DNA from 3 places in the Mesorhizobium sp. M0633 genome. Region 1 is predicted to be linked to each of the others. Evidence: predicted binding sites of a transcription regulator. Region 1 holds the regulator's gene; each other region holds the start of a gene.
The links. The regulator LexA, encoded in region 1, represses DNA repair genes until DNA is damaged. The targets are predictions, from matches to a motif close to TGTTCNNNNTGTGTTCNG.

Region 2: the regulator LexA is predicted to act here: its motif matches at 1,886-1,903, upstream of recA (recombinase RecA).
Region 3: the regulator LexA is predicted to act here: its motif matches at 1,923-1,940, upstream of NKI47_RS28055 (ImuA family protein).

The regions. Positions count from the first base shown of each region.
Region 1 is NZ_JAMYQC010000022.1:87,110-90,383, reverse strand. Features, by position in the region: gene NKI47_RS22160 (ComEC/Rec2 family competence protein) at 1-1,021, shown strand, start outside; gene lexA (transcriptional repressor LexA) at 1,015-1,749, opposite strand; gene kynU (kynureninase) at 2,198-3,274, shown strand, end outside.
Region 2 is NZ_JAMYQC010000010.1:153,884-157,157, reverse strand. Features, by position in the region: gene alaS (alanine--tRNA ligase) at 1-404, opposite strand, end outside; gene recA (recombinase RecA) at 664-1,761, opposite strand; partial or broken gene NKI47_RS13580 (PfkB family carbohydrate kinase) at 2,039-2,970, shown strand; partial or broken gene NKI47_RS13575 (TfoX/Sxy family protein) at 3,005-3,274, opposite strand, start outside.
Region 3 is NZ_JAMYQC010000034.1:62,961-66,234, reverse strand. Features, by position in the region: partial or broken gene NKI47_RS28075 (HpcH/HpaI aldolase/citrate lyase family protein) at 1-679, shown strand, start outside; gene NKI47_RS28070 (DUF1737 domain-containing protein) at 708-914, shown strand; gene NKI47_RS28065 (hypothetical protein) at 925-1,350, opposite strand; gene NKI47_RS28060 (metallopeptidase family protein) at 1,358-1,780, opposite strand; gene NKI47_RS28055 (ImuA family protein) at 1,964-3,046, shown strand; gene NKI47_RS28050 (DUF6504 family protein) at 2,979-3,274, shown strand, end outside.

The DNA of each region.
Region 1 (3,274 bases):
TGCCACTCGAAAGGTCCTGCTGGGCATGTGCGGTCTGGCGATGACCTCGATCATTGCAGGGAGCGCCACGGCGCTTTTCGCCATATGGCATTTCCAGCGCGTGGCGCCTCTCAGCCTGTTCGCCAATCTGGCCATCATGCCCATCGTCTCACTGGTCGTCATGCCCTTCGCCGTTCTCAGCGCGCTGGCGATGCCGTTCGGTGCGGATGGCCCTTTCCTCTATGTCATGGGCAAGGGGCTGACGGCGATGATCGCCCTGTCCGGGTGGATCTCGGAGCGCTCGCCGATCGATGCGGTCGGGCTAATTTCGCTGAGATCCGTCCTTCTGGTGACGATCGCCCTCGTCATTGCCAGCATGGCGACGACCTGGTTGCGGCTGGCGGCACTTCCTTTTGCGCTCGCCGGCTTGCTGACGACAACGCAGACACGCATACCCGACGTATTGGTCTCGGAGGACGCACGGCTGGTCGCGCTGCCGATCGGCAGCGGTGAACTCGCGGTCAACCGGGCACGCCCGAATGAGTTCACCATCGACAACTGGAAACGCGCGCTCACATCAGAGGCTATCGTCGCGCCGGAAACACCTGGAAAGAACGACCCGCAATTCGACATTGCCGATCCGGCCGACCTACCGCCGGGCATGCCGTTCATTTGCACGGACGGCCTCTGCCTTGCCAGGCATCCATCCGGCGCGATCATCGCGCAAGCCAAGGACCGCGATACTGCGCGGCCAGCCTGCGCCTTTGCCAGCTTGATCGTCATCGACGACGCCACCGCCCATAACCCCTGCTACTACGACCGACTGGTCCTCGTCGTCACCAAACGGCAACTGGCGCGCGCGGGAAGTGCCGCCGTCTACTTCGATCCACAAGCGGCAACGCGCGCCGAAATCCGTTTCGCGGTCGAAAAATCATACCGGCCCTGGCACGTGCAGCGGAAATTTTCACGCGCGGCACGGGGCCTGCCGCCATACCGCAGGGCCGACAACCCCAAAGCCGGCGCCAAGGGCGGAGCTCAGTAGCGGCGGATCAGTCCGACGAGCTTGCCCTGCACCTTGACCCTGTCTGGTCCGAAGATGCGCGTCTCGTAGGCCGGATTGGCGGCTTCCAGGGCGATCGAGGCGCCCTTGCGGCGGAACCGCTTCAGCGTCGCTTCCTCCTCGTCGACCAGTGCCACCACGATCTCACCGGGGCTCGCCGTATCGGCATTGCGGATGATCACCGTGTCGCCGTCGAAAATGCCGGCCTCGATCATCGAATCGCCTTTGACCTCGAGCGCATAATGCTCGCCGCCCATGATCATATCCGGCGGCACCGAAATCGAATGCGTCTGGTGCTGGATGGCGTCGATCGGCACACCGGCGGCGATGCGGCCCATCACCGGGATCGAAACGGCGGCGACGACATCGTCGTCATTGCCGGCTGCAGGGACGCGCGACGATGTCGGCTTGCCCTGCCGAGGGGCGCCTTGCCCAAGACTACCCTGGATGACACTCGGCGAGAACTTGCGTGCCGCATTGAGGCCGGGGGCGATCGAGTCAGGCAGGCGCAGCACCTCCAGCGCACGGGCCCGGTTGGGCAAACGGCGAATGAAGCCGCGCTCCTCCAGCGCCGTAATCAGCCGATGGATTCCCGATTTGGAAGCCAGGTCGAGCGCCTCCTTCATCTCGTCGAAGGAGGGCGGAATACCGCTTTCCTTCAACCTTTCGTGGATGAACATAAGCAGTTCGTGTTGTTTGCGTGTCAGCATAGCGACCCCCAACAGAATCAGAAAAACAAACCCAGAACAAACACTATCTGTTCCAGTTGTGTTCCGCAACCGTTTAAAGTTTAATGAATGCGTTAAGGCTTGGGAAACAAACCACGCCCCTACCGGAATGCCGCATTTTCACCGTCGCGAGCGTCATCCCCTTGATTCTGCTTTCGTTTGCGCCTTCTGGCTTCCCAGAAGGCAGCACTGACATCGGCCGTCGGTCGGCAAAGGGCACGGAATTGAACCCGTATCGACTGCGCGGTTCGGTCAATGCACCGTGAACGAAACGAACTCAAAACGCCAACCTCGGGTTAACTCCTGGTTTCCAGTCGCCTGGTCAGGCTGCTTCTCGCCGGTGGAGCCTTGCTGCGCGCAACCAGGTGATGGAAGAACAGTCGATGCGTGTCCGGCGTTGCGTTGAATTTTTGGGGGGAGCAGGCACATCATGACAGGAATTCCCGATCTCGCCGCCATAAAGGCGATGGATGCCGCAGATCCGCTGCGCGCGATGCGCGACCGCTTCGTGTTGCCGCAAGGAGTGATCTATCTCGACGGCAATTCGCTAGGAGCTGCTTCACGTGCCGCTTTCGATGAACTGCACAAGGCCGCGACCGAAGAATGGTCGCATGATCTCATCCGCGCATGGAACACGGCCGGCTGGTTCAACATGCCGCTTGAACTTGGCGACCAGCTCGGGCGCCTGATCGGTGCCGCGGCCGGCCAGACGGTGGTCTGCGACACGACATCGGTCAACATCTACAAGCTGCTGCACGCCGCCATGGCCATGCGACCGGAGCGGCAGGTCATCGTCGCCGAGGGCGATAGTTTTCCGACGGACCTCTACATGGCTGAGGGTGTGGTTTCGACGCGAAAAGATACGCTGCTGCGCCTCTCGGGGATCGACGCGCCGACCATCGAAGAGCTGATCGACGAACGCACCGCCGTGGTGCTGGTCAACCACGTCAACTACAAGTCGGGCGAACTGCGCGACATGCCGGCGCTGACGCGCAGGGCTCAGGAAGCCGGGGCGATGATCGTCTGGGATCTCTGCCACACCGCCGGCGCGATGTCAGTCGAGCTCGACAAGGCAAACGCCGATTTTGCCGTTGGCTGCACCTACAAATATCTGAATGGCGGCCCGGGCGCGCCTGCCTTCATCTATGCGGCTGAGCGGCATCTTTCCGACATCCAGCAGCCGCTCACCGGCTGGTGGGGCCATGCACGGCCCTTCGCCTTCGAGCCAGGCTATGCGGCCGGCACCGGCATCCGCCGGTTTCTGTGCGGCACCCAGCCGGTCCTGTCGATGCGCACGCTGAAGGGCGCGCTCGACATCTGGAACGATGTCGACATGACGGCGGTGCGCAAGAAGAGCATCGCGCTGGCGGATCTGTTCATTGAGCTTGTCGAGGCAAAGTGCGGCACTTACGGGCTCACGCTCGAGAGCACGCGCGATGGGGAAAAACGCGGCAGCCAGATTTCATTCATGCATGAGCATGGCTACCAGATCATGCGCGCGCTGATC
Region 2 (3,274 bases), on a different contig from region 1:
TCGTCGTCGGTGTGGTAGACGGTGACCAGCAGCTTGTCCTTCTTCAGCCCGAACTCCCTGGTGATCAGGTTCCAGGCAAGCTCTATGGCCCGCTCCTTGAAATAGTCGCCGAAGGAGAAATTGCCGAGCATCTCGAAGAAGGTCAGGTGGCGCGCGGTGTAGCCGACATTGTCGAGGTCGTTGTGCTTGCCGCCGGCGCGAACACTCTTCTGGGCAGTCGTGGCGCGCGAATACGGCCGCTTCTCCAGACCGGTGAAAACGTTCTTGAACTGCACCATGCCGGCATTGGTGAACATCAGCGTCGGGTCGTTGCGCGGCACCAGCGGGCTTGACGCGACGACCTCGTGACCTTCCTTGCGAAAATAGTCGAGAAATGCCGACCGGATCTCGTTGACGCCACTCATGAATACTGCCTTTTCGAGAGAACCGCCGGCTGCCGGCGGAAAATAGACATGGCCTTTTAGCGGTCGCACCGCAGCCTGTCCAGAAACACCAAATGGGCTCAAATCCCGGCTTTCACCAGCGCCTTGAAATGCGTCTGCCTCGCCGTCAAACGCGAACCGCCGGCCCTGGGCCGGCGGTTCGAAACGCATCGATTACGCAAACTCAAAATCAAAACATCAAATCGAAACCTGGCTGAGGCTCAGCGAGGCGTCGCTTGCCCTACATCACCCCAGCGTCGTCCTCGAAACCGTCGTCGCTGCTTTCGGAGCCGCCGTTCTCAAGGAATTTCTCAGCGATCAGCCCGGCATTCTGCCGTAGCGCCAGCTCGATCTCGCGCGCCGTGTCGGGATTGTCGCGCAGGAACAGTTTTGCGTTTTCGCGGCCCTGGCCAAGACGCTGCGAATTGTAGGAGAACCAGGCGCCCGACTTTTCGACCACGCCCGCCTTAACGCCGAGATCGACCAGCTCGCCGGTCTTGGAGACGCCCTCGCCATACATGATGTCGAACTCGACCACCTTGAAGGGCGGCGCCAGCTTGTTCTTGACGACTTTGACGCGGGTCTGGTTGCCGACGACCTCGTCGCGATCCTTGACCGAGCCGATGCGGCGGATGTCGAGGCGGACCGAGGCATAGAATTTCAACGCATTGCCGCCGGTCGTCGTCTCGGGCGAACCGAACATGACGCCGATCTTCATGCGGATCTGGTTGATGAAGATGACCATGGTGTTGGAGCGCGAGATCGAGGCGGTGAGCTTGCGCAGTGCCTGGCTCATCAGGCGGGCCTGCAGGCCGGGCAGCGAATCGCCCATCTCGCCTTCGATTTCCGCCCGCGGCGTCAACGCCGCCACCGAATCGACCACCAGCACGTCGATGGCGCCGGAGCGCACCAGCGTGTCGCAGATCTCCAGCGCCTGCTCGCCGGTATCGGGCTGCGAGATCAAAAGGTTTTCGAGATCGACGCCGAGCTTGCGGGCATAGACCGGGTCGAGCGCGTGCTCGGCATCGACAAAGGCGCAGATGCCGCCCTTCTTCTGGGCTTCGGCCACCGTGTGCAGCGCCAGCGTCGTCTTGCCCGAGCTTTCCGGCCCGTAGATCTCGACGATGCGGCCGCGCGGCAGGCCGCCGACGCCAAGCGCGATGTCCAGCCCAAGCGAGCCGGTCGGCACCGTTTCGATCTCGACGACCTGCTCGTTCGCGCCGAGCCGCATGATCGAGCCCTTGCCGAAGGCACGCTCGATTTGCGATAGCGCCGCATCCAGAGCCTTTGATTTGTCCACCGCTTTGTCCTCTACAAGCCGCAAAGAATTCTGAGCCATGATACATCACCCCGTGGTCGTCAATGGAGGCCGGACAATCCCGCAATCCTTAAAAGAATGTACCTCATTTGTTCTCATTTGTCAATGAGCACCAAGGGTTTGAAAAATAACGCATATCCCTATTTGTTCTATTTTTGTTTCGCAATTATTGCTTCCGATGTGTCTCGCCTCGCATGCGGCGCCGTTGCCGTCACCAACCGAATCGAACCCGCGATTGCAGGGTTCCGCCCGGCGACCTAGTCTCCCCCGGGCAACAGCTAAAGGGCATTTTGACGGCATGATCAAATCCCCGACGATCCTGGCCGTGGGCGGCGCCTATATCGAGCGGCGCGGCCGGGTTGCCGGCGCCTTCGTGCCGGCCGCTTCCAACCCCGGCACGATGCGCGAGCATGTCGGCGGTGCCGTCTTCAACGCCTTGCGCTGTGCGGTGCGACGCGGCGCCTCGGCCTCGCTGCTTTCGGTGCGCGGCGGCGATGCCCTTGGCGACACGGTTTTACGCGCCGTCACCGAGGCCGGCATTGCCGACCTGTCGGCGGTGTTCCTCGACCGAGCAACGCCAAGCCATACGATGCTGATCGATAGCGACGGCGGGCTGATCGCCGGCCTTGCCGACATGGTGCTCTACGAGCTGGCGCTTCCCAAGCAGATCCGCCGCGCCAAGGTGCGGGAAGCGATCGGTTCGGCCGACGCGGTGCTGTGCGACGCCAACCTGCCGTCGACCGCGCTGGGGCGGCTGGCGGCACTCGCCGCCGACAAGCCGGTGTTTGCGCTTGCGGTCTCGCCCAATAAGGCGGCGCGGCTGATGCCGGTGCTCGACCGTCTGGCGCTGGCCTTCATGAACCGGCAGGAGGCCGGCGTGCTCGCCGGCGTCGGCATCGATGCTGACGATCAAGGCATCGTCGACGGCCTAAGACGCGCCGGGCTGAAAAGCGGCGTGATCACCGCCGGCGACGAACCAGTGCTCGGTTTGACGAATTGAGCGCGTTCTCGATCTCGCCACCGCCGCTACAAAAGCGGACCGATACTGCCGGCGCCGGCGACGCATTGGCAGGCGCCACGATCGTTGCCCTGCTGCGCGGCCTGACGCTACGCGCGGCACTGCGCGAAGGCATTGCCGCAGCTATGCTCGCCGTCGAGCGCGCCGCCTTCACCAGCGCCAGCTTTGCCGAGGCGCTGGCGCTCGTGCCCGAGGCGCGGGACCTGGCGTGAAGTGCGGCCCGGAATTGCCAAAGCATGACGCAGCCTATTTTCCGGCGCGCCGTCCTGCCTCGTAGGCGCGGCGCGCCCAGATCACCATCTCGTCGGGATCGTCGAATGCGCTGTCGGGAACGCTCCAATAGGGCATCGACACGAGCTTGCCGTGGCGCGAGCCGGTATAGGTCATTGCCGGCAGCCGGCCGCTTCGAAATCCGGTGCGCTTTCGGCGTCGGCCTTCAGCATCAATTCGCCACGGATGACGATGGCGACGATGACGCCGTCGAAATAGATGCCCTTGCCGCCGAACAGCTTGCGG
Region 3 (3,274 bases), on a different contig from region 1:
TGGTCGTGCGCATCAACGCGCTGTCGAGCGAGTGGGGCGGCGCCGACCTGCTGGCCGCGGCAAAATGCTCGCCCGACGCCATCCTGCTGCCCAAGGTCGACACGCCGCGCGACATTCTCGAGGCCGGCGACGTGCTCGACGACAATTTTATCGCCGACGAAGTCAAGCTATGGGCGATGATCGAGACGCCCAAGGCGCTGCTCAACATTGGGCCGATTGCCGAGCTCGGCCGCGATCCGGCCTCTCGACTGGTGTGTTTCGCTGCCGGAACGAATGACCTGGTCAAGGACACCGGAATTCTCGCCATGCCCGACCGGCGCTATCTCGTTCCATGGCTGATGCAGATGGTGCTCGCCGCGCGCGCCGGCGGCCTCGACCTGCTCGATGGCGTCTTCAATGATTTTCGCGATATGGACGGGTTTGCGCGCGAGTGCACGGAAGCGGCCGCCATGGGTTTTGACGGCAAGTCGCTGATCCATCCAGCTCAGATCGAAGCCGCGAACCGCGCCTTTGCACCGTCGCCCGAAGCAATAGCCGAGGCGCGCGCGGTCAAGGATGCCTTCGCGTTCGCCGAAAATACCGGTAGGGCGGTAGTTGCGCTGAACGGCAAGATGGTCGAGCGGCTCATCTGGCGCAGGCCGAAAAACTGCTGGCGAAGGCCGCCGCTGTTCGCGCATGACTAACGTAACTGACGACAGGATTGAAGAATGAAACTCTACCGCTTTCTGTCCGGCCCGGACGATGCCAGCTTCTGCCACAAGGTGACGGCGGCGCTGAACAAGGGCTGGCACCTGTTCGGCTCGCCGACCTATGCCTATGACAAGGAGGCCAAGACCATGCGCTGCGGCCAGGCCGTGGTGAAGGACATCGAGGGCCAGGAATACGGCCCCGACACCAAGCTCAGCGATTGGTAGGTGCTACCGGCTACGGCAGCCTTTCCCAGACGGCTCTGATTTCGTTGAGCCGCGCGTCTGCGAGCCCGTCGACGTCATCGCAGCTGAAATAGAGTATCGATAGCGCTGCAAGGAGGCCGGGATAACCGGAGACGTAACCCATCTTCGTAAGTATCTCGGGAACCCGCAGTCGCTTGCGTTCGATCAAGGAGATCGCGCATTCTGCAGTCAGAGATGCCACCGGGTGGTCGACTTCGGATAGCCAAAAGTCGACCAGAGCTAGGAGAATGGCGGGCTCGACGGCAGCACTTGCGGGCAGATGGCAAAGCTCGCTAAGTGCTAAGAACGCGGCATTCGGCGAAATCCTCACTGCGGATTCGATCAGTTCCCGGCTCAGTGAAATGTCGTGATACGGCCAATTGCAATCGATCAGATCGGCAAATTCTGCTTCTGTCATCTGAGTGCTATTCAGCCGCTTCCTCGATCCGCTCCATATCGTCGTCCGACAGGCCGAAATGGTGGCCGATCTCGTGGATCAGCACATGGGTGACGATGTCGCCCAGCGTTTCCTCGTTCTCGGCCCAGTAGTCGAGGATGGCGCGGCGATAGAGCGTGATGCGGTTCGGCCCCTCGCCGGTCTGCGGGTTCCAGCGCTCGGCGATGCCGCGCCCCTCGAACAGGCCGAGCAGGTCGAAGGGCGTTTCCAGCGAAAGGTCGTCCATGATCTCGTCGGTCGGGAATTCGGCGATCTGAATGACGATCTCGCCGGTCAACTTGCGAAAGTCCTCCGGCAGATGGGCATAGGCCTCCAGCGCCAGGAGCTCGATTTCCTCCATCGTTGGCGAAAGCTGGTCGTGCCAGATGCGTGTTTGGTAGATGCGAGCCATGCTTTGTCCTTTGATCCCGGCATATAGGCTTTCGGGCCGGACTCGGCAAATGGTCGGGCTGGGGTGACCGTGTCACGCCCCCACTACAGGAATAAATTCCCCATGACTCCGCTTGACTCTTTGGCCGGCCTCTGGAATTCTAGGGAACATAACAGGAACAATTGTGAGTGGAAGCTGACCGTCATGGCGACAAGCGCCGTGGCGCGGGAGACTGTTTTTGCCCTGCGCCGCCAGATCGCGAAGATCGAAGGGACCTTGCCCGAGCGCCTGGAGGCGCCGGCCAGTTCGTCGTTTGACGCGGATGTCTCTCGTCAGAGTCTGACACCCTCTCGGCATCCGACACCCGCTCGGAATCTGACCATTGTCCGGCGCGGCCTCGCCGTGGCGCCGCCCGATGCGTTTTTGCGCACCGGCGCCGAGCGCCTCGATGCTGCGCTGAGCGGCGGCCTGCCGAAGGCGGCGGTGAGCGAGTTTCATGGCGCCGCGACCCGCGATGCCGGGGCCGTTGCCGGTTTTGCCTTGTCGCTCGTCAGCCTGATCCTCAGCCAGGGGCCGCGATTGCCGGTGCTGTGGATCGGCACATCCGAGGTTTTCCGCGAGGCCGGCTTTCCCTATGCCAGGGGGCTTCACGCCTTCTTCGGCATCGAGCCGGAGCAATTGCTGTTTTCCGAGGCGCCAAGGCTGCTCGATGCGCTGTGGATCGCCGAGGAGGCTGCCCGGATGACGGCGCTGGCCGCCGTCATCCTCGAAATCCGCGGCAGCCCGCAGCGGCTTGACCTCACCGCGACGCGGCGGCTGCACGCCCGCGCGCAGAGTGCGGGCCGGCCGCTGTTCCTGCTGCGCCAGGCCGGCGAGCCCGAACCGACGGCAGCGCCCGTCCGCCTCATCCTGTCGGCGGCACCGGCGGCAACGCGTAAGACGCTTGCCGGGCCGCTCGCCGGCTCGATCGGCCGACCCGCCTTCACCGTCGCCATCGGCAAGAGCCGCACGGCCTTGCCCGGAAAATTCACACTGGAGTGGAACCCCGATGAACGCATATTCGAAGAAAGACGGGGCGAGCAAGGAAGGTCTCAGGAATGGGCCCCAGAACGGCCAAAGACTCCTATCCCTGTGGTTTCCGCATCTCGCCGCCGAGAGGATCCTGCGGCAGCGTCTGGGGCGGTCCTGGCGTTCCCGGCCGTCGGATCACCTGCCGCTGGTGATCAGTCACCGCGACCGGAACGCCCAGCGCATCGCCGCCCTCGACGAGCGGGCCGAGGCGCTTAATCTGAAGCGCGGCATGGGCATAGCCGACGCACGCGCCATGCATCCCTCGATCGACATCGTGGAGGCCGATCCGGAGGCCGACCGGCGCCTGCTCGAAGGCCTCGCCGACTGGTGCGACCGCTATACCCCGCTGGTGGCGCTTGACGGGACCGACGGCCTCTATCTCGACGTCACCGGCTGCACCCATCTTTTCGGCGGCGAACGCTCGATGCTGGACGATATCCTGTC